4 regions of the Streptomyces sp. NPDC016845 genome follow, and region 1 is predicted to be linked to each of the others. Evidence: riboswitches for the same ligand, from Rfam matches in the RefSeq annotation. Region 1 holds a riboswitch; each other region holds the start of a gene.

Region 1 (7,177 bases):
GCGTACCCGAAAGGTTCTCCGGAAGGCGTTGGGTGTCGTGCCCAGCGCCTTCATGAACTGGTGGCGCATCGCCGCCGCGTTGCCGAACCCGGTGCGCGCGGCGATGGCGTCCACCGTCTCGTCCGTCCGCTCCAGCAGCTCCTGCGCGAAGAGGACCCGTTGGCGAAGGAGCCAGCGGTACGGCGTCGTGCCCGTCTCCTGCTGGAAGCGGCGCGCGAAGGTGCGCGGTGACATGAGCGCCCGTGCCGCGAGCTCCTCCACGGTCACCGGCTCGTCCAGGTGCCGCTCCATCCAGGAGAGCACCTCGCCGACGGTGTCGCAGCGCGTCGCCGGCAGCGGCCGCTCCACGTACTGGGCCTGGCCGCCGTCGCGGTGCGGCGGTACGACCATGCGGCGCGCGATCGCGTTGGCCACCTCGGCGCCGTGCTCGGTGCGCACGATGTGCAGGCACGCGTCGATCCCGGCCGCCGTGCCCGCGCTGGTGATCACCGAGCCCTCGTCCACGTACAGGACGTCGGGGTCGACCCGGGTGCGCGGATACCTGACGGCGAGATCATGCGCGTACCGCCAGTGGACCGCGGTCCGGCGGCCGTCCAGCAGTCCGGCCTCGCCGAGCACGAACACCCCCGCGCACAGGCTGAGTACGCGCGCGCCCCGGTCGACCGCCCGGCGCAGCGCTTCGAGCAGCACCGGCGGGTACTGGTCGAAGCGCCGCCCCGCGGAGGGGATGGCGATGAGGTCGGCCTCCTCCAGGCGCTCAAGGCCGTACGGGGTGGAGACCGTCATTCCCGGTACGTGGGTGGTGAGCGAGGGCCCCTCGACGGAGGCGACCGCGAAGTCGTACGCGGGCAGCCCGGAGTCGCTGCGGTCGAGGCCGAACACCTCGCACACCACGCCGAGTTCGAAGGGGTGCACACCGTCGAGCACTACTGCGGCCACGTTCTTCAGCATGTCTGCCAGTGTGCCGCAGAGCTGGCAGTAATTCGAGGGTCAGTGACAGGACTGCCACTGCCGCGCGGGGCCGGGCGGCGGGAGAGTAGAGGACATGAACACAGCGACGAACTACCTCACCGTCCTCTTCGTCTTCCTCCTCCTCGCCGCCCCGTCCCTGTGGGGCGCCGCGCACGACCGCCGGATCGACCGGGAGATCCGGCGGGCCCGGCAGGCACAGGAGAAGGAACTCCTGGCCCGCAACCCCGAGTACGCGAAGGTCGCGTGAGGCCGAACCCGCTCAGAAGCGCCCGGAAGTCCGCCTAGAAGTCCTCGTCGAAGCCGACCGAGCCCTCGACCGCCACCTGGTACGCCGAGGGCCGGCGCTCGAAGAAGTTCGTCAGCTCCTGGACACCCTGCAGCTCCATGAAGGAGAACGGGTTCTCCGAGCCGTAGACCGGCGCGAAGCCGAGCCGCTGAAGGCGCTGGTCGGCCACGCACTCCAGGTACTGCCGCATCGAGTCGGTGTTCATCCCCGGCAGCCCCTCTCCGCACAGGTCACGGCCGAACTGCAGCTCGGCGTCGACCGCCTCCCGCAGCATGTCGGTGACCTGCTCCCGCAGCGCGTCGTCGAAAAGGTCCGGCTCCTCCTTGCGCACCGTGTCGACGACGTCGAAGGCGAAGCTCATGTGCATCGTCTCGTCGCGGAAGACCCAGTTGGTGCCGGTGGCCAGGCCGTGCAGCAGGCCCCGCGAGCGGAACCAGTACACGTAGGCGAAGGCACCGTAGAAGAACAGGCCCTCGATGCACGCCGCGAAGCAGATCAGGTTGAGCAGGAAGCGGCGGCGGTCCGCCTTGGTCTCCAGGCGGTCGATGGACTCGACCGAGTCCATCCACTTGAAGCAGAACTCGGCCTTCTCCCTGATGGACGGGATGTTCTCCACCGCGGCGAACGCGGCCGTCCGGTCCTCGGGATCGGGCAGGTAGGTGTCGAGCAGCGTCAGATAGAACTGGACGTGCACGGCCTCCTCGAACAGCTGGCGCGAGAGATAGAGCCGCGCCTCCGGGGAGTTGATGTGCTTGTAGAGGGTGAGGACGAGGTTGTTCGCGACGATCGAGTCGCCCGTCGCGAAGAACGCGACCAGGCGGCCGATCATGTGCTGCTCGCCCGGCGACAGCTTCGCGAGGTCGGCGACGTCGGAGTGGAGGTCGACCTCCTCGACGGTCCAGGTGTTCTTGATCGCGTCGCGGTAGCGCTCGTAGAAGTCCGGGTAGCGCATGGGGCGCAGGGTCAGTTCGAAGCCCGGGTCGAGCAGGTTCTTCTCGGTGGCGGGAGTGGTCATCACTGGCAGGCCTCGCAGGACTCGGGGTTTTCCAGGGAGCAGGCGACGGCGTCGGGCTCGGCCATCTGGACCGGGACCCGGGCCGCGGCCCGTGCGATGCGCGTCGCGGGGCGCGAGCGCAGGTAGTACGTGGTCTTCAGGCCCGACTTCCAGGCGTACGCGTACATCGAGGAGAGCTTGCCGATGGTCGGCGTCTCCAGGAACAGGTTGAGGGACTGGGCCTGGTCGAGGAACGGGGTGCGGGCCGCCGCCATGTCGATGAGCCCGCGCTGCGGCAGCTCCCACGCCGTGCGGTACAGGGCGCGGACCTCCTCGGGCACCCAGGTGAAGCCCTGCACCGAGCCGTTCGACTCGCGCAGCGCCTCGCGGGTCTGCGCGTCCCAGACGCCGAGCCGCTTGAGCTCGTCGACCAGGTAGGAGTTGACCTGGAGGAACTCGCCGGAGAGCGTCTCGCGTTTGAACAGGTTGGAGACCTGCGGCTCGATGCACTCGTAGACGCCCGCGATGGAGGCGATCGTCGCGGTCGGCGCGATGGCGAGAAGGAGCGAGTTGCGCATGCCGGCGGCGGCGATACGTTCCCGCAGCGCGGTCCACCGCTCCGGCCAGGTCACCTGCGCGTCGGGGTAGTGGTCGGGGTGCAGGACACCGCGCGCGGTGCGGGTCTTCTCCCAGGCGGGCAGCGGGCCATTGCGCTCGGCGAGGTCGGCGGACGCCTCGTACGCGGCGAGCATGATGCGCTCGGCAAGGCGCGTCGAAAGAGCGTTCGCCTGCGGCGAGTCGAAGGGCAGGCGCAGTTTGAAGAAGACGTCCTGGAGGCCCATCGCGCCGAGGCCGACCGGGCGCCAGCGGGCGTTGGAGCGGCCCGCCTGCTCGGTCGGGTAGAAGTTGATGTCGACGACGCGGTCGAGGAAGGTGACGGCGGTGCGGACGGTCTCGTCGAGCCGCTCCCAGTCGATGCCGCCGTCCACCACGAACGCGCCGAGGTTGACGGAGCCCAGGTTGCAGACGGCCGTCTCGCCGTCGTCCGTCACCTCCAGGATCTCCGTGCACAGGTTCGAGGAGTGGACGGTGTGGCCGGGCTCCGCCGTCTGGTTGGCGGTGCGGTTGGCGGCGTCCTTGAAGGTCAGCCAGCCGTTGCCGGTCTGCGCGAGGGTGCGCATCATGCGGCCGTACAGCTCGCGCGCGGGGAGGGTCTTCTGCGCCTTCCCCTCGGCCTCGGCCTTGCGGTACGCGGCGTCGAACTCCGCGCCCCAGAGGTCTACGAGGTCGGGTACGTCGGCGGGGGAGAACAGCGACCACTGCCCGTCGTCGGCGACCCGGCGCATGAACTCGTCGGGGATCCAGTGCGCCAGGTTGAGGTTGTGGGTGCGGCGCGCGTCCTCGCCGGTGTTGTCGCGCAGCTCCAGGAACTCCTCGATGTCGGCGTGCCAGGTCTCCAGGTAGACGGCGGCGGCGCCCTTGCGGCGCCCGCCCTGGTTCACGGCGGCGACCGACGCGTCCAGCGTCTTCAGGAACGGCACGATGCCGTTGGAGTGCCCGTTGGTGCCCCGGATCAGCGAACCCCGGCTGCGGATGCGGGAGTACGAGAGCCCGATGCCGCCCGCGTGCTTGGAGAGGCGGGCCACCTGGTGGTAGCGGTCGTAGATCGAGTCCAGCTCGTCGAGCGGGGAGTCGAGCAGGTAGCAGCTGGACATCTGCGGGTGGCGGGTGCCGGAGTTGAAGAGGGTGGGGGAGGACGGCAGGTAGTCCAGGCGGCTCATCAGGCCGTAGAGGTCGGCGACCTCGCCCAGGGCGCGTACGGAGTCGTCCTCGGCCAGGCCGGCGGCTACGCGCAACATGAAGTACTGCGGCGTCTCGATCACCTGGCGGGTGATCGGGTGGCGCAGCAGGTAGCGGCTGTGCAGGGTGCGCAGACCGAAGTAGCCGAAGCGGTCGTCGGCGTCGGTGTCGATGAGCGCGTCGAGCTTCTCCGCGTGGACACGGGCGAACTCGGCGGTGCGGTCGGCGATCAGGCCCTCGCGGTGCCCCACCGCGATCGACCCGGTGAAGGAGGTGACGCCCTGCGTCGCGGCCTCGGCGGCGATGGTGAGCGTGAGCAGGCGGGCGGCGAGCCGGGAGTAGACCGGGTCCTCGGAGATCAGCCCGGCCGCGCCCTCGGTGGCGAGCTCGCGCAGCTCGGCCTCGTCGGCGCGGGCGCTGCGGCCGCGCAGCGCTGCGGCGGCGACCCGGCCGGGGTCGGCGCCGGGCAGGTCGGCGGTCAGCTCGGTCAGGGTGCGCAGCAGGGCGGTGCCGGGGGCGTCTGCCGGTGCGTCCTGCTGTCCTGTGGCTGAGACCGGTTCGGCGGGCGGCGCGATGGTCACGTGGGGCTCTCCCTCGCTCGGCTCGGGGCCTGCGGGGAGGAGTGGCTCGGGCACGCACGCAAGGGGGCGCCTTCGTCACCGGCCCATTCCGCGAGACCCGGACGTCGTCACCACCCGCGCCGGACGGCTCGGGTGGGCTGCGGCAGGTCGTCGGACTCACGTAAGCGGCCTTATGGATGCTTACGTTCACCGTTGCGGGACAGTTCCGGATTTGCACCGGATTCCCCTGCGGCTGCAGCGAGAGCGAGCATACATGTTGTGCCGGGCGTTGGTGACGGGCCCATATCTTGTGTCGCGCGGGTGCGTATGGCGATGGTGCCTCATGACGACGGGCCCCTCCGCGAGCAGAGGGGCCCGTCCTGAGGAACGTACGACCGCGCTAGTGGCCGGAGCCCGCTCCGACGACCGGCAGGTCCGTCTGCACGCCCTTGTCACCGGCGTCGGCGGTGTAGTCGCCGGGCGACGTCTCGTCGATTCCCTCGGGCGCCTTCGCGGCCTTCAGGACGAAGGTCAGGACGACGGTCACGACCACGTTCATCACGAACGCCGTCAGACCGATGTACCCGATCTCCCCGATGCCGGGGATCTCCTTCGAGGACCCGCCGAAGTGCGCCTGCGTCGGCGACGCCACCCCGTACGCGGCGAGCGTGCCGTACACCATGCCGACCGCCCAGCCGGCGAGCAGCGCCCAGCGGTGGAACCAGCGGGTGAACAGGCCGCCGACCAGTGCGGGCATGGTCTGCAGGATCCAGATGCCGCCGAGCAGCTGGAAGTTGATGGCGACGGTCTTGTCCATGGTGAGGACGAAGACGAGGGCGCCGACCTTCACGAGCAGCGACACCAGCTTGGAGACCTTGGTCTCCTGCGCCGGGGTCGCGTCGGGCTTGATGAAGTCCTTGTAGATGTTGCGCGTGAAGAGGTTCGCCGCGGCGATGGACATGATGGCCGCGGGGACGAGCGCGCCGATGCCGATGGCGGCGAACGCGACACCCGTGAACCAGTCGGGGAACATGTCCTCGAACAGCTGCGGGATCGCCAACTGCCCGTTCTGCACCTTGATCCCGGCCGCGATCGCCATGAACCCGAGCAGCGCGAGCAGGCCCAGCATGAGCGAGTACAGCGGCAGGATCGTGGTGTTGCGGCGGATCACGTCGCGGCTCTTGGAGGAGAGCGTCGCGGTGATCGAGTGCGGATACATGAACAGCGCGAGCGCCGAGCCGAGCGCGAGCGTCGCGTACGTCCAGTGGCCCGCCTCACCTGGCGCGAGCGCCCCGGTGGGTTTGCCTGTCGCCGGATTTATCTGCTCGAACTTCTTGCCGGCCGCGGCGAAGATGTCGTCGAAGCCGCCCAGCTTGATCGGGATGTAGATGATGGCGACCGCGATGACGATGTAGATCAGACCGTCCTTGACGAACGCGATCAGCGCCGGGGCGCGCAGGCCCGAGGAGTACGTGTACGCCGCGAGCACGCCGAAGGCGATGAGGAGCGGCAGGTCCTTGATGAACCAGTTGGTGTTCTCGCCGCCGCCGACGCCCATGACGTCGAGCACGGCCTGGATGCCGACGAGCTGGAGCGCGATGTACGGCATCGTGGCGAGGATGCCGGTGACCGCGACGGCGAGCGAGAGGCCCTTGGAGCCGAAGCGGCCGCGCACGAAGTCCGACGTCGTCACGTATCCGTGCTTGTGCGAGACCGACCACAGGCGCGGCAGGAACGTGAAGATCAGCGGGTAGACCAGGATCGTGTAGGGCACGGCGAAGAAGCCGGACGCGCCCGCCGCGTAGATCGCCGCGGGGACGGCGACGAAGGTGTACGCCGTGTAGAGGTCGCCGCCGAGCAGGAACCAGGTGATCCAGGTGCCGAACGAGCGGCCGCCGAGGCCCCACTCGTCGAGCGAGTCCGTCTCGGAGCGGCGCCAGCGCGCGGCGAGGAAGCCCATGACCGTGACGGCCACGAAGAAGATGATGAAGACGGTGAGCGCGACACCGTTGACGCCGCCGTTCATCGCGGGCCTCCCGCGGAGGCCGAGGCCGACGTCTTGCGGCCGCGCTGGTCACGCTGCCACAGCTTGTACGCGATCATCGTGAGCCCGGTCGAGATGATCACCCAGAGCATCTGGTACCAGTAGAAGAACGGGATGCCGATGAAGGTCGGGTCGATCTTCGAGTAGGAGCTGACCCAGAGCATCGCCACGAACGGTGCGACCAGGCACAGCCCGATGACCACGCGGACCGGTGTCACCACCGGTCTCCCTGCTTGTTCCGCCACTTCCGGCGCATCGGACATCTTGGGCTCCGTCCCCTCGCTGATCCCACTTATCTCACGTTTAACGTGCGGGAAATCTAATGCGAGAGTCTTGCTCTTTGGAACCCCTGTCCGGATAACGGACGAGACCCTTCCGGTCCCGGGCCTGCGGTTATGTAAGGAATCGGGCGCGTATGTGCGGGTCAGTCCATCGGGCGCTTCAGGCGCGCCACGAACTTGTACCGGTCGCCCCGGTAGACCGAGCGCACCCACTCCACCGGCTGCGCCGAGCCGTCGATC
Region 2 (7,177 bases), on a different contig from region 1:
CTCAGCGCCCAGGGCCATGAGATCCAGTTCGCGACGAACCACCTCGGGCACTTCGCGCTCACCGGCCTGCTGCTCGACCAGCTGAGCCGGGCGCCGCAGCCGCGCGTGGTGACGGTGAGCTCGCTCGAGCACCGCAAGGGCCGCGTCGACTTCGGCGACCTGAGCGGTGAGCGCGGCTACGACCCGATGGCGTTCTACCGGCAGTCGAAGCTGGCCAACGCTCTCTTCGGCCTCGAACTGCACCGACGCCTGGCGGCCGTCGGCTCCCCGCTGCGCAGCGTGCTCGCGCACCCCGGGTACAGCGCGACCGGCCTGCAGACCAACGGCACGGTCCGGCTGCCGCGCCTGGTCTTCGGGTACCTGGCCAGGCCCCTGGCCCAGTCGGCCGACCATGGCGCGCTGCCGCTCCTGTACGCGGCGGCCGAACCCGGCGTCCGGGGCGGCGAGTTCATCGGGCCCGGCGGCCGGGGAGAGCTGCGCGGTGCGCCGACGCGGGTCCGCCCGGCGCCGGCGGCGCTCGACACCGGGGCGGCGCGGCGGCTGTGGGAGGTCTCGGAGGAGCTGACGGATGTGCGCTTCCCCCGGGACCGCGCGGGCACGCCTCAGAGCCTGGTGGCCACGACCAGCCGGCAGCGCGGGCTGCCGTCGGGCCGCTCGCCCAGCTCGGGCAGGTCCCGCAGCGCGACGTCGAACCCGGCCGACGCCAACTCCCGCCGCACGTAGCTCAGCCGGAACGGCCGGTAGTACATGACGAACGGCGGACGCCACACGGCGTTGCGCACGCGCATCACGCCGTCGAAGCCGAGCATCATCCAGTACGCGGGCGACCCCGGCCGCGCCGGAGCGGGCAGCGGGAACGCGAACTGCCCGCCCGGGCGCAGCACTTGACGCACCTGCGTGAAGAGACCCGGGTACTGGCCCGGCAGGAAGTGGCCGAACGCGCCGAAGCTCACCACCAGGTCGAAGACGGGGCGGAAGGGCAGCGCGAGGGCGTCGCCGCGCACGTACGAGGCGGCCGGTTCCTCCCCGCGCGCGACGTCCAGCATGCCCGCGCTGAAATCGACGCCCACGGTCCGCCCGGCGCACACCTCGCGCAGCACACCGAGCCCCGCCCCGGTTCCGCAGCACAGGTCGAGCCCGTCCCCGTACGGGCCGAGGTCGCGCAGCGCCCGCCCGACCGGCGTGAGGACGCTGTCCGGCGTGCGGAACGGGGTCTGGTCGAACTTCGGGGCGAGCAGGTCGTAGCCGCGCTCGACCGACGACAGCGCCTGAACGGCCAGCTCGCGGAGGGTGGGGCCGTGGGGTGTGAACATGGCCGGTCAGCATAGATCGGCGGGGCCGTGAAGTCCGCTGTTGCCGTCCGCCCGGACATGAGTGCTACAGTGCGAGTGGCACGTGTGTACGCCCCTTCCGTGGCGCCGGTGCCGATCCCTTCTCGCTTCTCGGCGATCTGTCTTTCCCAGCGCCTCAGCGCGCGCATCTCTTCCGGCCACGGGCTGTCCTGCCCGTCCCACGGGGCGTGATGTTCCGCCCCGCCGCCCGCCGGTCCCCCTTCCCTTCTCCACTTCCCTTCTTCACTCCGCGTACGAACAGCGTCCGCGAAAGGACCGTGATCGACCATGACCACCACCACACTGGAAGCACCGGACACCTCGGTGAGGACGGCCGCCGCCGGTGTCCTCGACATCGGCGCGAACGGGGCGGGGCACCTGCGCGCCGCCGACCTGCTGCCGACCTCCCACGACGTCCAGGTCCCCGCGGCGCTCGTCCGCCGGCTCGGGCTGCGCAAGGGCGACTTCGTCGACGGGCTGTGCGCGAGGCCGCACACCCTCGCCCAGGTCGAGACCGTCGACGGCGCACCCGTGGACGCCGTCCGAAGCCGCCCCCGCTTCGGCGACCTCACCCCGCTCCACCCGTCCGAGCGGCTGCGCATGGAGAGCCCGGCGAGCAGCCTCGGGGGCCGCGTCGTCGACCTCTTCGCGCCGGTCGGCAAGGGGCAGCGCGGCCTGCTCGTCGCGCCGCCGAAGACCGGCAAGACCGTCCTGCTGCAGCAGCTCGCCGCCGCCGTCGCCGCCAACCACCCCGAGGCCCACCTCATGGTGGTGCTCGTCGACGAACGCCCCGAGGAGGTCACCGACATGCGGCGCTCCGTGCGCGGCGACGTGTACGCCTCCACCTTCGACCAGCACGCCAAGGCGCACATCGCGCTCGCGGAACTCGCCGTCGAACGCGCCAAGCGCCTGGTCGAGCGGGGCCGCGACGTGGTCATCCTGCTGGACTCCCTCACCCGGCTGTGCCGCGCCCACAACAACGCGGCCTCCTCAGGCGGCCGCACCCTGTCCGGCGGAGTCGACGCCGCCGCGCTGCTCGGCCCGAAGCGGCTGTTCGGAGCCGCCCGCAACACCGAGGAGGCCGGCTCCCTGACGATCCTCGCCACCGCCCTCGTCGACACCGGCTCCCGCGCCGACGACTACTTCTTCGAGGAGCTGAAGAGCACCGGCAACATGGAGCTGCGCCTCGACCGCGCACTCGCCGACCGCCGCGTCCACCCGGCCGTCGAGATCGCCCCGTCCGGCACGCGCCGCGAGGAACTCCTGCTCTCCGGGCCCGAGTTGGCGGCCCGGCGCGGGCTGCGCCGGGCGCTCCAGAACCGGGACGGCCACTCCTCCTATGAAGCGCTGCTCGACAAACTGCGCCACACCCCCGACAACGCCGCGTTCCTGCGCCAGGTCCACACGACGGTGCCCACGAGCTGAGGCCGCGATCAGATACGTAACATTCGAGGCATGACATCGAGCATCACGCGGCGCGGCGGTGGTCCCGCCGTCACGGTGCGCCGGGCCACGGCGCGCGACGCCAAGCGCCTGACCCGGCTCGTACGCGGCTCCCGCGCTTACGAGGGGCCGTACGCGGCGATGGTCGCGGAGTACCGGGTCGGCCCCGACTACATCGAGGCGCACCGGGTCTTCGTCGCGGCATCCCTGGCCGACGACCGCGTGCTCGGCTTCTACTCCCTGCTCCTCGCCCCGCCGGAGCTGGACCTGATGTTCGTCGCGAACGACGCGCAGGGGCTGGGCATCGGGCGGCTGCTCGTCGCGCACATGCGGGACGAGGCGCACACCGCGGGGCTCGACCACGTACGCGTCGTCGCCCATCCGCCGGCCGAGGGCTTCTACCGCAGTGTCGGGGCGCACCGCACGGGCACGGCCGTCGCACGCCCCCCGGTCGTCGCATGGGACCGGCCAGAACTCGTCTTCCCCATCGCCCCCGCAGCCTGAGGAGCTGTCCGAGGGGTTCCGCCCCCGGCCCGCGCGGCGCACACTCGGTGGCAATTCGAGCGGGCGGCAATGCGGCAAGGAGGCCACATTGGGCGGCAGCGAGACGCGCGGCGACGCGTTCGACGTGATCGTGGAGATCCCGCAGGGCTCCAGGAACAAGTACGAGATGGACCACGAGATCGGGCGGATCCGGCTCGACCGGATGCTGTTCACCTCGACCCAGTACCCCGCGGACTACGGCTACGTACAAGGCACCCTCGGCGGCGACGGCGATCCCCTGGACGCGCTCGTGCTGACCGGTGACGCGACGTTCCCCGGCTGCGTCATCCAGTGCCGGGCCATCGGCATGTTCGTGATGAGCGACGAGAAGGGCCCGGACGAGAAGATCCTGTGCGTGCCCGCGCACGACCCGCGCCACACGGACATCCAGGACATCGACGACCTCCCCGAGTTCGACCGCCTGGAGATCACCCACTTCTTCGAGGTCTACAAGGACCTGGAGCCCGGCAAGTCCGTGGAGGGCTCGCACTGGGAGGGGCGGGAGAAGGCGTACGAGGAGATCGGGCGGGCGCGCGAACGCCGGGATCGGTAGCCGCCCGTGGCGCCGCGGCGGCCGTCCTCTATGGTGGGCGGGCCGTGGTGCTCGGGAAGACCGGTGACGGCCCCCAGGGGTCAAGTCCGGAGCGGCCCTCGCCACTGTGATCGGGTTCCGCGCCGTCCCTCCCGGGCCGGTGGGGAGCGCTCCGTTCCCTCACGCCACTGGCTGCCTCCGGGCGGCTGGGAAGGCAGGAGCGGTGCGCCATGCCCGTAAGCCAGGAGACCGGCCACGGCATCTCACGAAGTGATCCACGAGGTGCTGGAGCGTGATCAAGGCATGGCCCTGCCCGGAAACTCCCCTGTCGACTCCCCGGTCGGCTCTTCCGCCGACTCCTCCGTCGGCTCCCCCGTCGGCTCCCCCGCTTTCCGCTGGCGCCGTGAGGACACCGTCCGTACGGCGGGTCTCCTGGCGGTGATCGCGGTGCTGCACGTCGTCGCGTTCGGTGTGCTGTTCCTCCTGGTCGTCCCCGAGCACTACGAGGTCGGCAACAAGGCGTTCGGCATCGGGCTCGGCATCACCGCGTACACGCTCGGGATGCGGCACGCGTTCGACGCCGACCACATCGCGGCCATCGACAACACGACCCGCAAGCTGATGGCCGACGGCAAGCGCCCCGTCTCGGTCGGGTTCTGGTTCGCGCTCGGCCACTCCAGTGTGGTCGTCGCCATGGCGGCGCTGGTGGCGGGCGGCGCGGCGCTCGCCGGAACCCTGCTCAACGACGAGTCCCGCACGCACCAGGTCCTGGGCGTGGTGGGCACGACGGTGTCGGGCACGTTCCTGTACCTGATCGCGGCGCTCAACCTGGTGGCGCTGCTGGGCATCCTGAAGGTGTTCCGGGCGATGCGCGAGGGCTCGTACGACGAGCGGGAACTGGAACAGCACCTGGACTCGCGGGGATTCATGAACCGCATCCTCGGCCGCTTCACCAGGTCGATCACCCGCCCCGGCCAGATGTACCCGCTCGGCTTCCTCTTCGGCCTCGGCTTCGACACGGCGACCGAGGTGACGCTGATGGTGATGGCGGGCAGCGGGGCCGCGGCCGGACTGCCCTGGTACGCGATCCTCTGCCTGCCGCTGCTCTTCGCGGCGGGCATGAGCCTGTTCGACACGCTGGACGGGACGTTCATGAACTTCGCGTACCAGTGGGCTTTCTCCAACCCGGTGCGCAAGGTGTTCTACAACCTGACCATCACCGGCCTGTCGATCGCGGTCGCGTTCTTCATCGGCACGATCGAGCTGGTCGGCGTCCTGCACGAGAAACTCGCCCTGACGGACGCGGTGACCGGCTGGATCGCCGGCCTCGACCTCGACAACGTGGGCTACGTGATCGTCGGCCTGTTCGTCGCGGTGTGGGCGGCGGCGCTCGCGTACTGGCGTCTCGCCCGGGTCGAACAGCGCTGGTCGGCGCGGGTCGCCGAGGGTGGTTAGAACGGAGCTCGTGGGTCCTCCGTGACGAGGGCGCACAGGGGGGCGCGCGAAAGCGGGCCGTTCGGCCCCACCACGAGGGTCACTCGGCCCGCTTACTCCGGCAGCCCCCCTGGGGATACTGCTGAGCAGAGCCTCCCGTGCCCTCGCTCTCCCGCCGCGGCGCACGGTCGAGGCCCGGGCCCGCCGGTCGCAGTAGGGGGAGCTGCAATCGGCGGGCCCGGCAACCTGCCCAGGGGGGACCGGGTGTTGTGTACTCGGGGCGGGGGTGGCGCGGGTGGTTCCGCCGGGGTGATCGCGCACGGGGCGAGGTCTGTGCGGACGGGCTTGGCGAGCTGGTTCTGTGCCGGGGGCGTTCCGTGCGGGTGGCTCCGCCGAGGTGATCCCGCCGAGGTGACTCCGCGCTGGGCACGCCCTGCGCGGGCGACCTCACGGAGGTACCTCCGGCGCCGAACGCCTCCTGCGCGAGCGACCCCGCCGGGGTACTCGGCGCCGGATGAGTCTTACGCGGGGTGAGTCCTGTGCGGGGTGTGGTCCGTGGGGGGCACGCTTACGTGCGGGGTGCGGTCCGTGCGCGGTGCGCGCCGTGGGGGGTGCGTTGTGTGGGGGGGCACGCTTACGTGCGGAGTGCGGTCCGTGCGCGGTGCGGTCCGTGCGCGGTGCGCGCCGTGGGGGTGCGGTCCGTGCGGGGCACGCTTACGTGCGGGGTGCGCTTTGTACGGGTGCGGTCCGTACGGGGCGGGCTCCGTGCGGGGCGGGCTCCGTGCGGGGTGCGCTCTGCGGGGTGCGTTCTGTGCGGGAGAACTCCATGCGTGCGCTTCGTGCGGGGCACGCTTCGTGCGGTGCGCTTCGTGCGCGGCGCGCTCCATGTGGTGGTGTCGCCGAGGTCGTTCTCTGCGGGCGGAGCTATGGCCTGCCCGCCGGGGGCGCGTCGCCTTGGAACCCGGCGCGGTCGGGACCAACCCCCACAGGGCGGACAGGGCTGACCTGCCCGTCGCAGCCTGGTCGGGGCGGGCCTCACCGGGGCCGAGCCGCCCGGGGCGATAAGGTATCGGGTCGAACCGCACGCGCCCGAGCACTCAGGAGCACCTACGTGACCGTAGCCATCGACTCGTCCGAGGCACCCGTTCCGTCCGGCGAGAACAACGGGGAGACGACCGCCGCGGAGCCCACGCCCGGTGCCGACGTGCCGGCGGCACGGCACGCCGGCGCGGACGAGGAGACGGCCGGGCCGCTGGGCATCGCCGCCACCTGGGCTCCCCCCGCCGACCAGGCCGAACAGCCCGGTCAGGTCAGCGTGCCCGGCCCGGCCGTTCCCGACGGCGAGACCGCGGCGACCCCGTCGCCCGACCTTTCCGGCCAGGAGGCAGCCGACTCCGACAACTTCTGGCAGCCCGCGGACGCCGAGGACGCCCCGCGCGAGGTTCCTGAGGCGATCTCTCGGGATGCCAAGGAGTTCGGGGTCTACGCCCGTACCGGTGGATGGACGTTCGCGCTGAAGGTGGCCAGGAGTGTGCGGCCCGGGGGCCAGCCCGCGGGGGAATCGCCGAAGGTCTCCGCCCGGAAGTTCGCCGAGCTGGCGGAGTGCTCCGCCGACCGTGTCATGCGGTTCTACAAGGCATGGGACAGGGCGGCGGACGACGGCGTGGTCCCGCAGTTCGAGGCGCTGGCGCCGGGCGCCGAGATCGAGTTGCCGGACGCCGACCTGTGGCTGCAGTACTACGTCTCCCGTTCCAGCGCGACCAGCGTGCGCGGCCAGGCCATCACCGAGGCCGCGGAGGCGGAGGGCATCCGGCCCACCAAGGCCCTGGAGGTCGCCGAGAACCCGACGGCGCTGCGGGCCGCGATCCTCGCCGACCCGGGCACCGCGGAGGCG
Region 3 (7,177 bases), on a different contig from region 1:
GACATATGTCCGCAGGAGGACTGTTCCATGACTGACCGGCCGTTGACGCTCATGGCTGTGCACGCCCACCCCGACGACGAGGCGACCAGCACCGGTGGCGTCCTGGCGCGTTACGCGGCGGACGGCGTCCGCACGGTGCTCGTGACCTGTACCGACGGCGCGTGCGGGGACGGGCCGGGAGGGGTGAAGCCGGGCGATCCCGGCCACGATCCGGCGGCCGTCGCCGCGATGCGCCGTCAGGAACTCGAGGCGAGCTGTGAGGTCCTCAAGATCAGCGATCTGGAGATGCTCGACTACGGCGACTCCGGGATGATGGGCTGGCCGAGCAACGACGCCCCGGGCGCCTTCTGGCAGACCCCCGTCGACGAGGCCGCCGCCCGGCTCGCGGAGCTCATGCTCCACTACCGCCCCGACGTCGTCGTCACCTACGACGAGAACGGTTTCTACGGCCACCCCGACCACATTCAGGCCAACCGCATCACGATGGCCGCGCTGAAGCTGACCGGCCTGGCCCCGAAGGTGTACTGGACGACGATGCCCCGCTCGGGCATGCAGCGGTTCGGCGAGATCATGCGTGAGTTCGGCGAGGACATGCCGGAGCCGGACCCCGCCGAGGCCGAGGCGCTGGCGGAGATCGGCCTGCCCGACGACGAGATCTCCACCTGGGTGGACACCACCGCGTTCAGCGGGCAGAAGTTCGACTCCCTGGCCGCGCACGCCAGCCAGGGCGAGAACATCTTCTTCCTCAAGATGGGCAAGGAGCGGTTCGGCGAGCTGATGGGCCTGGAGACGTTCGTACGGGTCCAGGACACCACCGGCGCGCCCCTGCCGGAGAACGACCTCTTCGCCGGTCTGCGCTGACCGGCCGGGTCCGCGGCCGCACCTGACCGGCGCGGTCGTCGTCAGTCGTGCGACGACCGCTCGGCCAGCAGCCGGTGCAACTCCCTGACCCACGGCGCAAGTTCGGCGACCGGGCCCTCGACGGTCACGTGCGGCGCGATCTCCTGGACCGGCAGGGCTCGCACCGGCGCCTGCGGGCGTCCCCACTCGGCGAGCCACTGGCTCAGCTGGGCCGAGGAGGCGACGTACACGATGCGGCCGAGCCCGACCCAGGCGTGGGCCGCCGCGCACATCGGGCAGTGCTCGCCGGAGGTGTAGACGGTGGCCGCGCGCCGCTCCTCCTCGGAGAGGTGCTCGGCCGCCCACCTGGCCAGTGCGAACTCGGGGTGGCGGGTGGCGTCGCCGGCCGCGATCCGGTTGCGGTCCTCGGCGCGGACCGTGCCCGAGCCGTCCACGAGTACGGAGCCGAACGGCTCGTCCCCGTCGTCAAGGGCCTCGGCGGCCAGTTCCACGCAGCGGCGCAGGTGCACCAACTCGCTCTCGTCCATCGAAGTCCCTTCCGATCACGGTCACTCATCACCGACGTGGGCCGGGTCGATGATCGCACGCCGCGCGCCGGTGACAACGGCTCGACCCGGACGTGTGCCGGTCACACCTTGTCGCCTACTCTCGTGCTACGAAGACCTCATGTGATGGCATGTGACCGCATGTTCGTCCACTCAAGGGAGGCGATGGTGCTCGGACGCGGCACACGTCTGTTCGCGATCGCCATGGCCGCCTTCTGCATCGTGCTCATCGGCCCCAGCGCGCCGAGCGGCGCGCTGATCGCCAAGCCGCTGCCCGCCGATGCCGCCAAGGACATCGTGCCGAACCGGGTCCTGACGTGGAACATCTGCAACCCGTGCGGGAGCGGGCAGAACATGGGCCGGGCCGCGGAGATCGCCACGTATGCGCCGCAGGTGTTCGGGTTGCAGGAGGCGTGTGTCCGTGACGTCGAGAAGATCCGGGACTACCTGGAAGTCTTCTACGGCCTCGTCTACGACGTCGAGTACGGGTCGGTGCTGCGCAACTGGAACCGCTGCGGCGGTCTGCCGTGGCAAGGCGGAGCGTACGGTCAGGCCATCCTCTCCGCGGCGCCGATGACCGACCACGTGAACGTGGAGTACCCCGACGGCGGCTCCGAGGACCGTGGGTACATGGCCGTCACGACCAAGGTGGGCGGCCGCTCCGTCCGCGTCTTCAACACCCACTTCGCCGAGCGGCAGCAACCGGAGATCAGGGCGGACCAGGCCCGCGTGCTCGCCGCCGAGGTCGCCCGCCACGACCACACGATCGTCCTCGGCGACTTCAACGCCGTACCGGACGCGTCCGAACTCCGCCCGATGTGGAGACTGGCCGAGGACGCCGACCCGGCGTGCCGCCCCTTTCCCGACGGCGGCGCCTGCGAGCCGACCACCGACTGGCAGAGCAAGTTCGACTACATCTTCCTCCGCGGAATCGCCCCCCTCACCCACCAGGTCCGCCCGAGCCCGTACTCGGACCACCATCCCCTGCACGCGGAGATCGATCCCGCGTGGTGACCTGAGCGAGACGGACACCGCCTTCCCGCGCCATCGGTGAACACCGCCCACCTGCGCAATCGGTAAGTACCGCCCACCTGCCCCGCCCCTGACTCCGGCTTGCTACGCTTCGGCTGCCTTCCGTGGGGGAAGCCGGTGCGAGTCCGGCGCTGTCCCGCAACGGTGTGCGTGGCCTGTTACGTATGAGTACTGGCCCGCGAGTCCGATCACTCACGGCAGGTGTGCGACCCGTCGACCGCTCGCCGTGGACTGCGAGCAGGGACCGCCGTAGCCCTTCCGGGTTGCAGGTGCCCTGCGTTGCAGCCGTGGCGCCCACCCGGAGGATGTGCGCCCGCTTTGCTCCGCACCGCCGCTGCCCCAGCCCCCGCGGGTGTCTCACGCGCGCGCCGGCGACACCTGCCCACCGTCCCCCTGGTCATCGGGCTCGCGCTCGTACTGGTGGTCTCGCTGGCGTGCGGGGTCGCGCTCGGGGCCACGGGGACGGGTTGGCGGGAGGTGGCGCGGCTCATGTGGGCCGGGCTCAGCGGCGGGAGCCTCACCAGCGCGGACGCGGGGGCCTACACCATCGTGTGGGAGATCCGTTTCCCGCGCGTCGTCCTCGCGGCCGTCGTCGGCGCGGGCCTCGCCGCGGTCGGCGTCGCGGTCCAGGCGCTGGTGCGCAACGCCCTGGCCGACCCCTTCGTGCTCGGCATCTCCTCCGGCGCCGCCGTCGGCGCCAACGCGGTCATCCTGTTCGGCGCGCTCGCCGGGCTCGGCGTCTGGGCGCTCTCCTTCTCCGCCTTCCTCTCCGCGCTCGCCGCGACCCTCATCGTCTACGCGGTGGCCCGCTCGCCTCTCGGACTCAGCCCGCTGCGCCTCGTCCTGACCGGCACGGCCCTCGCCTACGGGTTCCAGGCCGTCACGACCGTCATGGTGTTCGGCGCCGAACGGGGCGAGGCGGCGCGCGCGGCCATGATGTGGCTGCTCGGCAGCCTCGGCGGGGCCACCTGGCCGAAGGTGCCGCTGGTCGCCGCGACCGTGGTGGCGGGCTGGCTGTGGCTCAGGGTGCGGGCGGGCTCGCTCGACGCCCTCGCGATGGGCGACGAGACGTCCGCGGCGCTCGGCGTGCCGCCCGACCGCCTCCGGCGCGAACTGTTCGTCGTGACGGCGGCGGTGACGGGCACGGTCGTCGCCGTGAGCGGAGCGATCGGCTTCGTCGGCCTGATGGTGCCGCACCTCGTGCGCATGCTCGTCGGCGCCTCGCACACCCGCGTCCTCGCCGTCGCGCCGCTCGCCGGGGCCGTGTTGCTGGTGTGGGCCGACGTGTTGTCACGCGTGTTGCTCGCCCCGACCGAACTGCCCGTGGGCGTGGTGACGGCCGCGCTCGGTGTGCCCGCGTTCCTGCTGCTGATGCGGCGCGGCGGCCACGCGCTCGCCGGGCGCTGACACATCCCAGGTTTGCTGAGCGACCCCGAGGAGGAAGACACGTGCGGCTCGACGTAGAAGAACTGTCGGTCGAGGTGGCGGGCGTACGGCTCGTCGACGAGGTGACCCTCGACGTCCCCGCCGGCACCTTCGTGGGGCTCGTCGGCCCCAACGGCAGCGGGAAGTCGACCCTGTTGCGGTGCGTCTACCGGGCGCGACGCCCCGACGCCGGGCTCGTCAGGGTCGACAGCGTGGACGTGCACCGCATGACTCCACGGGCCGCGGCACGGCTGCTCGCCGCGCTCCCGCAGGAGTCGGCCGCGGACTTCGACTTCACCGTCACCGAGGTCGTCGCGATGGGCCGCCTCCCGCACCGCGACCGCACCGCCGCCCGCGACCGGGAGCTCTGCGCGCACGCCCTGGAACAGGCCGGGGTGGCACACCTCGCGACACGTGGCTTCCTGTCGCTCTCCGGCGGCGAGAAACAGCGTGTGCTCATCGCCCGCGCGCTCACCCAGGAGCCGCGCGTCCTCGTCCTGGACGAGCCCACCAACCACCTCGACATCGCCCACCAGCTCGACGTGTTGCGCCGGGTCCGGGTCAGCGGTCCGACCGTGCTCGCGGCCCTGCACGACCTCAACCTCGCCGCCGCCCACTGCGACCTGCTGCACGTGCTGCACGGCGGCCGGATCGTCGCCTCCGGCCCGCCGGACGAGGTCCTCTCCCCCGCGCTGCTCGCCGACGTCTTCGGCGTACGGGCGCACCGGGTGCGCCACCCGGAGACCGGCGCCACCCAGTTCCTGTTCGACCAGCTCCAGCTGGTCCGTGAACCCTTCGCCCCCTGACTCCCTGACCCCCTCGCCCTCTGGAAGGCCCCCGTGCGCAAGCTCGTGTCCACCGCCTCGCTCGGCCTCGCCGCCGCCCTCACCCTGACCGCCTGCGGAGCCGACATCGCCTCCGACTCCGAGAACACCGCCTCGCAGGCGGTGACCGTCACCAACTGCGGGAGGAAGGTCACGTACGACAAGCGCCCCGAGCGGGTGGTGACCAACGACGTCGGCATCACCGAGCTGATGTTCGCGCTCGGCCTGGAGGACCGCATGGCCGGATACGTCATGCCCGCCGACAAGGGCGACACCGACGACCTCCCGTACAAGGCCGCGTACGACAAGGTGAAGTGGCTCGGCAAGGACCGCGTCACCAAGGAGATCGCCCTCGACGCACGCGCCGACCTGGTCTTCGCGGGCTGGAACTACGGGTTCAACGAGAACACACTGACACCCGACGAGCTGCACAAGGCAGGTGTGGACACGTATCTGCTCACCGAGTCCTGCCGCAACGCCGTCACCGGCACCTCGCGGGGCATCATGCCGCCGCTCGACGCGCTCTACACGGACCTCGACAATCTCGGCCGTATCTTCGGCGTCGAGGAGCGCGCCCGGAAACTGGTCGCGCAGTACAAGGCGCGGGTCGCCGCCGTGCGGGCGAAGTCCCCCAAGGGCGCGGACGACACGGCCAAGCCCTCGGTCTTCCTCTATGACAGTGGCCAGGACCAGCCGTTCACCTCGGGCCGCTACGCCGCGCCGGAGCAGATCATCAGCGAGGCAGGCGGCGTCAACCTGCTGCACGACCTCGAGGACTCGTGGACGACGGTCGGCTGGGAGACCGTCGTGAAGCGGAACCCCGACGTCATCCTCATCAACGACTACGGCTCGACGAGCGCCGCGCAGAAGAAGGAGTTCCTGCTCTCGTACCCGCCGCTGCGGAACGTCTCCGCGATCAAGAACCGGCGGATCCACACCCTGGACTACGCCGACCTCGTCGAGAGCCCGCGCAACCCCTCGGCCATCGAACGGCTCAACACCTACCTGCGCCAGGACAGCGACCGTTCCTGACCCGGCCCCGAGCCGCCGCCGGACACCGGTGGAATCGCCGATGCCGGTGCGCCACAACCCCCTCGACACTGCGGTCGCAGCCCTTTGGGGACCCGTATTCACGGAGGCACCTCGTGCGCACATTCGCCCGGTCGTCCCGGCGGTCCGTCACCGCAACCGCGTTGGGGGCGCTGCTCTGCGGCGCCCTCCTCACCACCCCCTCGACCGCTTCCGCCGCGGTCGCGGGCCCGGCCGTCACACTGCCGCCCGAGGGCAGCCACGGCTTCCCGTTCCTCGCCGCCGCGGAGGACCTCGGCTCGTTCGGCTACACCGAGCGGGAGTACTTCCTCTCCGGCACGGCCACCTCGTACGCCAAGTCCGGCCTGTGGGGTTCGGACGGCCGGTGGAAGGTCCGCGCGTCCGGCACCGCCGACTACAAGAGCCGCCTCCTGGTGCGCCGCCCCGCCGACCCGGCGAAGTTCAACGGCACGGTGGTCGTGGAATGGCTCAACGTCAGCGGCCAGCTCGACCTCTCCCCCGACTACTGGTTCCAGCGCGAGGAGCTGCTGCGCCAGGGCTACGCCTGGGTCGGCGTCTCGGCGCAGGCCGTCGGCGTCAACGGCGGCCTCGGCCAGATCAAGGGCCTCAAGGGCTGGGACCCGGCCCGCTACGGCAGCCTCGTCCACCCCGGCGACGCCTTCGCCTACGACATCTTCTCCCAGGCCGGGCAGGCGCTGCGGTCCCCCGACGGCCCGGACCCGCTCGGCGGCCTCCCGGTCAGGACGCTCCTCGCCGACGGCGAATCCCAGTCGGCGGGCTTCATGACGACGTACGTCAACGCCGTACATCCGGTGGCCGGGGTCTACGACGGCTTCATGGTGCACAGCAACAGCGCGATCGCCTCCCCGATCAGCGGTGTGCTCGCCGACACCCTCCTGATGCCGAACCCGTCGCGGATCAGGACCGATCTGTCCGAGCCGACGTTCGTCGTACTCACCGAGACCGACGTGCCCGGCGCCGCGGCCGCCCGGCAGCCCGACACCGACAGCGTCGTGCACTGGGAGCTGGCCGGCACCGCGCACGGCGACCAGTGGGCCTACGACGTCGGCAACGCGACCGTGCGGAAGTCGGCGGGTGAGGCGGCGCCGTCGCCCGACTGCGCCGCCGGTTCGGCCCCGTTCAACGACGGGCCCGGCCACTGGTCGATGAACGCGGCCCTGCGCCATCTGGCCGGCTGGGCGCGCGGCGGCCCGCGACCGCCGAGCGGCCAGTACCTGGGCACCGTCCTGCGTGACCCGGCGACCGGCCTGGCCACCGGCGGTGTCCGGCTCCCGGACGTCACCGTGCCGACCCGGACGCTCACCGGTTCCCGCGACACCACGGACAGCGGCGTCTTCTGCGGCTTGTACGGCGCCCGCGACCCCTGGAACGGCGACGCCGACGCCTGGGACACGCACGACGAGGGCGACCCGTCCGACC
Region 4 (7,177 bases), on a different contig from region 1:
CCGGGCCGCCGTCCTGCGCGGCACCTCGCCGAGCGCGGTGCCGTCGAGCGTGACGACGCCGGACGCCGGGGCGAGGACCCCGGCGAGCAGACGCAGGAGGGTCGACTTGCCGGAGCCGTTCGGGCCGAGCACACCGGTGACGGCGCCGGGTCGTGGCGTCACGCTCACCCCGTCGAGCACGAGCGTGCCGCCCGCCGACCAGGAGACGCGGTCCGCCGCCAGCCCCTGTCCGGTCTCCTTGACGTCGCCGCCCGCGCTCACCGGACGCCCCGGCCGGACCGGCCGCTTCCGCGGAAGAGGACGAGCACGAACGCGGGCACGCCGATCAGCGACGTCACCACCCCCACCGGAACCTCCTGCGGTTCGAGGACCGTACGGGCCAGGGTGTCGACCCAGACCAGGAACACCGCCCCGGCGACCGCCGTGACCGGAAGCAGCCGGGTGTGTCCCGGGCCGACCAGGGCGCGCGCCGCGTGCGGAAGGACGAGCCCGACGAAGCCGATCGCGCCCGCCGCGCTGACCAGGGCCGCCGTCAGGAGCGCCGTCACGCACAGCAGGACGAGCCGGGTCCGTGCCACGCGCACACCGAGCGCGGCGGCCGCCTCCTGCCCGAAGGCGAACGCGTCCAGGGTCCGCCCGTAGCCGAGACACACCGCAAGCGCCACCACGAGCACCGCGAGGCACAGCCACACCTCGGTCCAGCCGACGCCGCCGAGCGAGCCGAGCAGCCAGAACAGGACGCCGCGGGTCGTCTCCGCGTCGGCGGCGGTCAGCACCACGAACGAGGTCAGCGCCGAGAACAGCTGCATCGCGGCGACCCCGCAGAGCACGACCCGGTCCGTCGAGCCGCCCAGCATGTGGCTGAGGACCAGGACGAGCGCGAACGAGCAGAGGGCGCCGAGGAAGGCGCCGCCCGAGACGGAGAGCGCGCCGCCGCCGAGGCCCAGGACGACGACGAGGACCGCCCCGGTCGACGCGCCCGAGGAGATGCCGAGCACGAAGGGGTCGGCGAGCGGGTTGCGCAGCAGCGCCTGCAGCACCGTGCCGCAGACGGCGAGGCCCGCGCCGCAGACCGCCGCGAGCAGGGTGCGCGGCAGCCGCAGGTTCCACACGATGCCGTCGCGGATCGGGGAGAGGTCTGAGGCGCCCCAGCCGAGCCGGGCGCCGACCGCCGACCACACGTCGGCGACGCGGATGTGCGCGGGCCCGATGGTGATGGCGACGGCGACCGAGGCGCAGAGCGCCGCGAGGGCCGCGGCCCAGTACAGGGCGGGCCGGGCCGCCGCCGTACTCACCGGTTCCGCTGGTCTCACCGGTCTCACTGGTCTCACTTGTCCAGGCCGAACTCGCGCAGCGCGGCGGCCACCTTCTCCACGCCCTCGACGGTCCGGATGGTGGGGTTCAGGGCCTGCCCGCTGAGCAGCACGTACCGCTTCTTCCGTACGGCGGTCATGTTCTTGGTGACCGGGTCGGACTCCAGGAACTTGATCTTCTGCGTGGCCGACTCGGCGGACTGCGAGCGGCGGGTCAGGTCGCCGATGACGAGGAGGTCGGGGTCGCGGTCCGCGACCGTCTCCCAGTTGATCTGCGGCCACTCCTCGTGCGTGTCGTCGAAGACGTTGCGCATCCCGAGTTCCCTGGTGACGACGCCAGGGGCGCCGCAACAGCCCGCCATGTAGGGCGAGTCGGAGTTGGCGAACCAGTACAGGACGCTCACGCCCTCGGCGTCGACCCCTGACGTCGCCTTGCCGACACGGGACCTCAACTGCGCGACGAGCTTGTCGCCGCGCTCCTTCACGTCGAAGATCCGCGCCAGGTCACGTATCTCGCCGTAGACGGTGTCCATGGTCAGCGCGCTGGTGCGGGCGCCGTCACCGTCACCGCTGTTGTCCTTGCCGGCGCAGTCGGCGGGGGAGAGGTAGGTGTCCACGCCGAGCTTCTCGAACTGCTCGCGCGGCGCCACCCCGCCCTTGGCGATGGTGTTCGTGAGGGAGGCGGAGACGAAGTCCGGCTCGGTGTCCAGGACCTTCTCGAAGGAGGGGTAGCGGTCGGCGAGGCGCGGCACCTTCGCGTTCGCCTTCTCCAGGCCCTCGAGGACCGGGTCGGTCCATGTCGCGGTCCCCACCATGCGGTCCTCCAGGCCGAGCGAGAGCATGATCTCCGCCGAGCCCTGGTCGAGGGCGACGGCGCGGCGCGGGGCGTGCGCGACACGGACCTTCGCGCCGCAGTTGTCGAGGGTGACAGCGGCGTCAGCGTCTTTCGCGGTGCCGGCGGAGCCCGCGCCACCGCCGCATGCGGTGAGGAGGAGGGCGCCCGCCAACAGCGGTGCGATGTGGCGGAGTCGACGTGCGAAGGGCACGGGGGTTCCTCTGCGTCCAGGGCCCATACGCGGAGCCGGCCTACGGTTCACCCCCGGCCGGGTCTCGGTCCCGGAGGCCGCCAGCAGGTCTTCGGACTCGGGATCGTCCAGGCGGAGCGCCTTCCCGAACCGGCGAGCGGCTCAGTGGCAGTGGCTCCGCCCGTCCCCCTCACCGCTGCGCGTCAGCTCCGGACTTCCACCGGATTCCCTGACCCGTACGCGTTCGAGAACGCACAAAGGTACGACTGGCTCACGGAACGTATCACGGGCCGGGGCGGGCCCCGCTAATCGTTCGCCGCCCCCCGCCCGCCCGCCTACCCTGCTCGCGTGATGACAGCCGACGACGTACGGAACGTCCTCGTCCTGCTGCGGGAGGCCGGGGCGGACATCTGGATCGGCGGCGGCTGGGGCATCGACGCCCTGACCGGCGAGCAGACCAGGAACCACCGCGACCTCGACCTGATGCACCGCGCCGAGCAGGAGCCCGCCGTGCTCGCCGCCCTCACCGGCGCCGGGTTCGCCGAGACCCTCGACCGGCGCCCCGCGCGCTTCGTCCTCGCCCACCCCGACGGCCGTGAGATCGACCTGCACCCCCTGCGCTTCGCCCCCGACGGCTCGGCCGAGCAGTCCTCGCTCGACCCGGACCAGCCGTTCCGCTACCCGGCCGAGGTCTTCGTCACCGGCACCATCGCGGGGGAGCCGGTCCCGTGCCTCTCAGCCGAGCAGCAGGTCCGTTTCCATCAGGGGTACGAGCCCGCGGAGCGGGACCGGCACGACATGGCGCAGCTGCGCCGGGTCTTCGGCATCGGCACACACATCTGACCAGGTGTCTCAGTAGGCCACGGGGTCGCGGACGATCGGGCACGTCATGCAGTGGCCGCCGCCCCGGCCGCGCCCCAGCTCCGCGCCGACGATCGTGACGACCTCGACGCCCGCCTTGCGCAGCAGCGTGTTGGTCTGGGTGTTGCGGTCGTAGGTGACGACGACGCCGGGCTCCAAAGCGACCGCGTTGTTGCCGCTGTCCCACTGCTGGCGCTCGGAGGCGTACACGTCGCCGCCGGTCTCGATGACCCTCAGCTCCGGCAGGCCGAGCCCCCGCGCGACGACGTCGACGAACGGGGTCGTCCCCTCGTCGGTGATGTCGAGCCCCGGCGCCTTGTCGCTGGGGCGCAGCGAGAACGTGTGCACCGAGTCCATGATCCGCGGGTAGAGCGTGACGACGTCCCGGTCGGCGAAGGTGAAGACGGTGTCCAGGTGCATCGCCGCGCGCAGCTTCGGCATCCCGGCGACGATGACGTGCTCGGCCGCGCCCTTCTCGAACAGCGCGGTGGCGACCTGGGTGATGGCCTGCCGCGAGGTGCGCTCGCTCATGCCCATCAGGACGACGCCGTTGCCGACCGGCATGATGTCGCCGCCCTCGAAGGTGGCCTGGCCCCAGCCCTGTTCGGGGTCGCCCCACCAGACGGTCGAGCCCGCGAAGTCCGGGTGGAAGCGGTAGACCGCCTTCATCAGCAGCGTCTCGTCGTGCCGCGCGGGCCAGTACAGCGGGTTGAGCGTGAGGCCGCCGTAGAGCCAGCAGGTGGTGTCGCGGGTGTAGAGCGTGTTGGGCAGCGGCGGCATGAGGTACTCGCGTACGCCGCTGGACTCGCGGGCCATCGACACGTACGCGGAGCGGTACTCGTCCGGCAGATCGGTGGTGGCGAGCCCGCCGATGAGGAACTCGGCGAGCTGCTCGGGACGGAGCGTCTCCAGGAAGGTACGGGTGTCGTCGATGAGCCCGACCCCCACCTGGTTCGCGACGATCTTGCGGTCAAGCAGCCACGACCTGGCCTCGGGCAGCGCCATGGTCCGCGCGAGCAGTTCGTGCAGCTCGACCACCTCGATGCCGCGCTGCCGCATCTTGTTGACGAAGTCGGCGTGGTCGCGCTGCGCGTTCTCCACCCACATCACGTCGTCGAAGAGGAGGTCGTCGGAGTTGGTCGGGGTCAGCCTGCGGTGCGCGAGCCCCGGCGCGCAGACGAGGACCTTGCGGAGTCGGCCCACCTCGGAGTGGACGCCGTACGTGGCGGACGCGGGTGTCTCGTGGTCGGTCACGGTGTGCCTCCGGGCTTCGTGAGAGGGGTTACGGGTGTCACAGGCTGATCCAGCCCGCGGCGAGGGCGACGACGCCGAGCACGGCGCCGGCGACGGAGACGGCGAGGACGACCAGCTCGCCCGGCGAGAACAGGCGCCGGCCCTGCTCCCTGCGGGCCATGACGAACAGGATCGTGGCCGGGGCGTAGAAGACGAAGGAGACCAGGACGAACTTCAGCCCGGCCGCGTACAGCATGAACGCCGTGTAGAGCGTGGCGACCGCCGCGATCACCAGTTCGCGCGACGAGGCGCGCCCGCCCGCGGTGAGCGGGTCGTCCCGGGCTCCGATCCGCACGGCGAAGGCGGCCGCGAAGAGGTAGGGGATCAGGGAGAGCGCGCTGGTCAGGTTGAGCGCGAAGTTGAACGCGTCGTCCGAGAACGCGGTGACGATCAGCACCAGCTGGGTGAGGACCGTCGTCATGAGGAGCGCGGGCACGGGCACGTCGGCGGGGGTCGAGCGGCGCAGGAAGCGCGGCATGTCGTCGTCCTTCGCCGCCACGAAAAGCACCTCGGCCGCCATCAGCGTCCAGGCGAGATAGGCACCGAGCACGGAGACGATCAGGCCGACGCTGATGAAGACCTTGCCCCAGGTGCCGACGGCGTCCTCGAGCACGCCCGCCATCGACGGCTGGCGCAGCTCCGCGATCTCACCCATCGGCAGGATCCCGTACGACACGACGACGACGGAGGCGAAGACGGCGAAGACGCTGAGGAAGCCGAGGATCGTGGCCCGGCCGACGTCCGAGCGCTTCTTCGCGTGCCGTGAGTACACGCTCGCGCCCTCGACGCCGAGGAAGACGAAGACGGTGGCCAGCATGGTGCCCTTGACCTGCCCGAAGAGTGAACCCGCGTACTCCTCGCCGCCCCAGTTGTCCGCGAAGACCGACGGGTCGAAGAAGACCAGGGCGAGGACGATGAAGACGAGGATCGGCACGATCTTGGCCACGGTCACGATCCTGTTGATCGCCGCGGCCTCCTTCACCCCGCGCCTGATCATCAGGAAGAACGCCCAGAGCCCGGCCGACGAGAGCACGATCGCGAGCGCCGTGTCGCCCTCGCCGAGCGCGGGCCAGATCGCGCCCACCGTCGACATGATCAGCACCCAGTACGTCACGTTGCCGACGCAGGCGCTGGCCCAGTAGCCGAACGCCGAGAAGAAGCCCAGGTACTCGCCGAAACCGGCCTTGGCGTACGCGTACACGCCCGCGTCGAGGTCGGGCCTGCGCACGGCCAGCAACTGGAAGACGAAGGCGAGCATCAGCATGCCGGTGCCCGCGATGGCCCAGGCGATCAGCGCGCCCGCGACACCGGTCTCCTCGGCGAAGCGGCTGGGCAGCGAGAAGACCCCGGCGCCGACCATCGAGCCGATGACCATGGTGGTCAGGGTGAAGAGCGGCAGCTTCGCGGCGGGCGCGCTCCGCTCGGCGGTCTGCTCCATGGCGTCCCCCTCGGTGAAGATCCGCGATCTGCGTTACGGGTCGGGAAACAGTCTCAGCCCGCAATGCGGAGGCTCGCACTTTTTGTCCGCATGCCTTTGTCCGGATAAAAAGTGCCGGATACGCCTGTCTGTGCACAGCATGGAGAGGTTGCGGCACACGAAGGCGTTGCGTCGGAAGGGCACTCAGGCATGCACTCCTCGTTGAACCCGGCGGTCCTGCGCGACCTGCGCGCGCCCCGGCCCTATCCCGCCGTCTCCCTGGCGATGCCGACCCACCGGACGCAGCCGGACAATGCCCAGGACCCCGTCCGCCTCGACAACCTGGTCCGCGAGGCCGTGCGACAGCTCGACGTGGACCCCGCCGTGACCAGGGAGCGCCGCGACGACGTGGTCGCCGAGCTGAAGGCGGCGGTGGCCGAGCTCGACCTCGCCTACGTCAGGGACGGCCTCGTGATCTTCGCGGCGCCCGGCGAGCACCAGGCGTGGGTCGTCGACCGGACCGTGCCCGAACGCGTCGTGCTCGCGGACACCTTCCTCACCCGCAACCTCGTCGCCGCCGACGCCGCGCAGCGCCCGTACTGGGTCCTGGCCGTGGCCGCCGACCGGATCACCCTCTGGGACGGCCGCGGCGAGCGCGTCACGGAGCACACCGGCCACGGCTTCCCGCAGAGCCGCAGCCTGGAGCGCCCGGACTCCGAACGCAAGGAGCGCGTCGGGGACCTGCCCAGCACCTTCCACAGCGAGGAGACCCGGCAGTTCTTCCGGGACGCCGACACCGCCCTGGCCGCCGTCCTGCGCGCCGCGCCGCGCCCGCTCCACATCACCGGCGACCCGGCCGCGCTCGCCCTGTTCACCGACGCCGGGAGCGCCGCGCACGACGCGGTGCAGGTCCCCGTCGGCGGCCTCGCCCAGGCCACCCCGGAGACGGTCGCGCGGGCCGTCGGTCCGGCCCGCGCGGAAGAGGCCGAACGGGGGATCGCCGACGCGCTCGCCGCGCTCGAACGGGCGCGCGGCGGCAACACGTACGCCGCCGGCGTGGACGAGGTCTGGGAGAAGGCCTCGGACGGCCGCATCCACCTGCTCGTGGTGGAGGAGCACTACCGCACCACCGTACGGGCCGGCGACGGCCACCTTCAGCCGGCGGCGGACGACGACGTGGACGCCGTCCACGACATCGTCGACGAGATCGTGGAGTCCGCCCTGGAGACGGGCGCGCAGGTCGACTTCGTTCCGGACGGGACGCTGGC

What was found. A riboswitch is a leader RNA that binds a small molecule or an ion and turns the genes downstream of it on or off. The one in region 1 is predicted to bind cobalamin.
Region 2: another riboswitch for cobalamin. It lies ahead of ACH4RC_RS19335 (HoxN/HupN/NixA family nickel/cobalt transporter); the one in region 1 lies ahead of ACH4RC_RS12375 (ribonucleoside-diphosphate reductase subunit alpha).
Region 3: another riboswitch for cobalamin. It lies ahead of ACH4RC_RS27275 (FecCD family ABC transporter permease); the one in region 1 lies ahead of ACH4RC_RS12375 (ribonucleoside-diphosphate reductase subunit alpha).
Region 4: another riboswitch for cobalamin. It lies ahead of ACH4RC_RS18935 (ABC transporter substrate-binding protein); the one in region 1 lies ahead of ACH4RC_RS12375 (ribonucleoside-diphosphate reductase subunit alpha).

The regions. Positions count from the first base shown of each region.
Region 1 covers NZ_JBIRPI010000003.1:441,360-448,536, forward strand. Annotated here, with positions in the region: gene ACH4RC_RS12360 (helix-turn-helix domain-containing protein) at 1-951, opposite strand, end outside; gene ACH4RC_RS12365 (hypothetical protein) at 1,046-1,219, shown strand; gene ACH4RC_RS12370 (ribonucleotide-diphosphate reductase subunit beta) at 1,254-2,273, opposite strand; gene ACH4RC_RS12375 (ribonucleoside-diphosphate reductase subunit alpha) at 2,273-4,633, opposite strand; cobalamin riboswitch at 4,757-4,891, opposite strand; gene mctP (monocarboxylate uptake permease MctP) at 5,013-6,638, opposite strand; gene ACH4RC_RS12385 (DUF3311 domain-containing protein) at 6,635-6,919, opposite strand; gene ACH4RC_RS12390 (GntR family transcriptional regulator) at 7,081-7,177, opposite strand, start outside.
Region 2 covers NZ_JBIRPI010000006.1:289,054-296,230, forward strand. Annotated here, with positions in the region: partial or broken gene ACH4RC_RS19310 (oxidoreductase) at 1-582, shown strand, start outside; gene ACH4RC_RS19315 (class I SAM-dependent methyltransferase) at 603-1,313, opposite strand; gene rho (transcription termination factor Rho) at 1,620-2,756, shown strand; gene ACH4RC_RS19325 (GNAT family N-acetyltransferase) at 2,787-3,278, shown strand; gene ACH4RC_RS19330 (inorganic diphosphatase) at 3,367-3,870, shown strand; cobalamin riboswitch at 3,899-4,122, shown strand; gene ACH4RC_RS19335 (HoxN/HupN/NixA family nickel/cobalt transporter) at 4,153-5,304, shown strand; gene ACH4RC_RS19340 (hypothetical protein) at 6,737-7,177, shown strand, end outside.
Region 3 covers NZ_JBIRPI010000013.1:100,154-107,330, forward strand. Annotated here, with positions in the region: gene ACH4RC_RS27260 (PIG-L family deacetylase) at 28-861, shown strand; gene ACH4RC_RS27265 (nucleoside deaminase) at 903-1,388, opposite strand; gene ACH4RC_RS27270 (endonuclease/exonuclease/phosphatase family protein) at 1,548-2,420, shown strand; cobalamin riboswitch at 2,524-2,653, shown strand; gene ACH4RC_RS27275 (FecCD family ABC transporter permease) at 2,817-3,845, shown strand; gene ACH4RC_RS27280 (ABC transporter ATP-binding protein) at 3,887-4,669, shown strand; gene ACH4RC_RS27285 (ABC transporter substrate-binding protein) at 4,703-5,719, shown strand; gene ACH4RC_RS27290 (alpha/beta hydrolase domain-containing protein) at 5,833-7,177, shown strand, end outside.
Region 4 covers NZ_JBIRPI010000006.1:192,894-200,070, reverse strand. Annotated here, with positions in the region: gene ACH4RC_RS18945 (ABC transporter ATP-binding protein) at 1-261, opposite strand, end outside; gene ACH4RC_RS18940 (FecCD family ABC transporter permease) at 258-1,295, opposite strand; gene ACH4RC_RS18935 (ABC transporter substrate-binding protein) at 1,328-2,386, opposite strand; cobalamin riboswitch at 2,424-2,621, opposite strand; gene ACH4RC_RS18930 (nucleotidyltransferase domain-containing protein) at 2,690-3,181, shown strand; gene ACH4RC_RS18925 (arginine deiminase) at 3,191-4,453, opposite strand; gene ACH4RC_RS18920 (basic amino acid/polyamine antiporter) at 4,491-5,930, opposite strand; gene ACH4RC_RS18915 (chemotaxis protein) at 6,120-7,177, shown strand, end outside.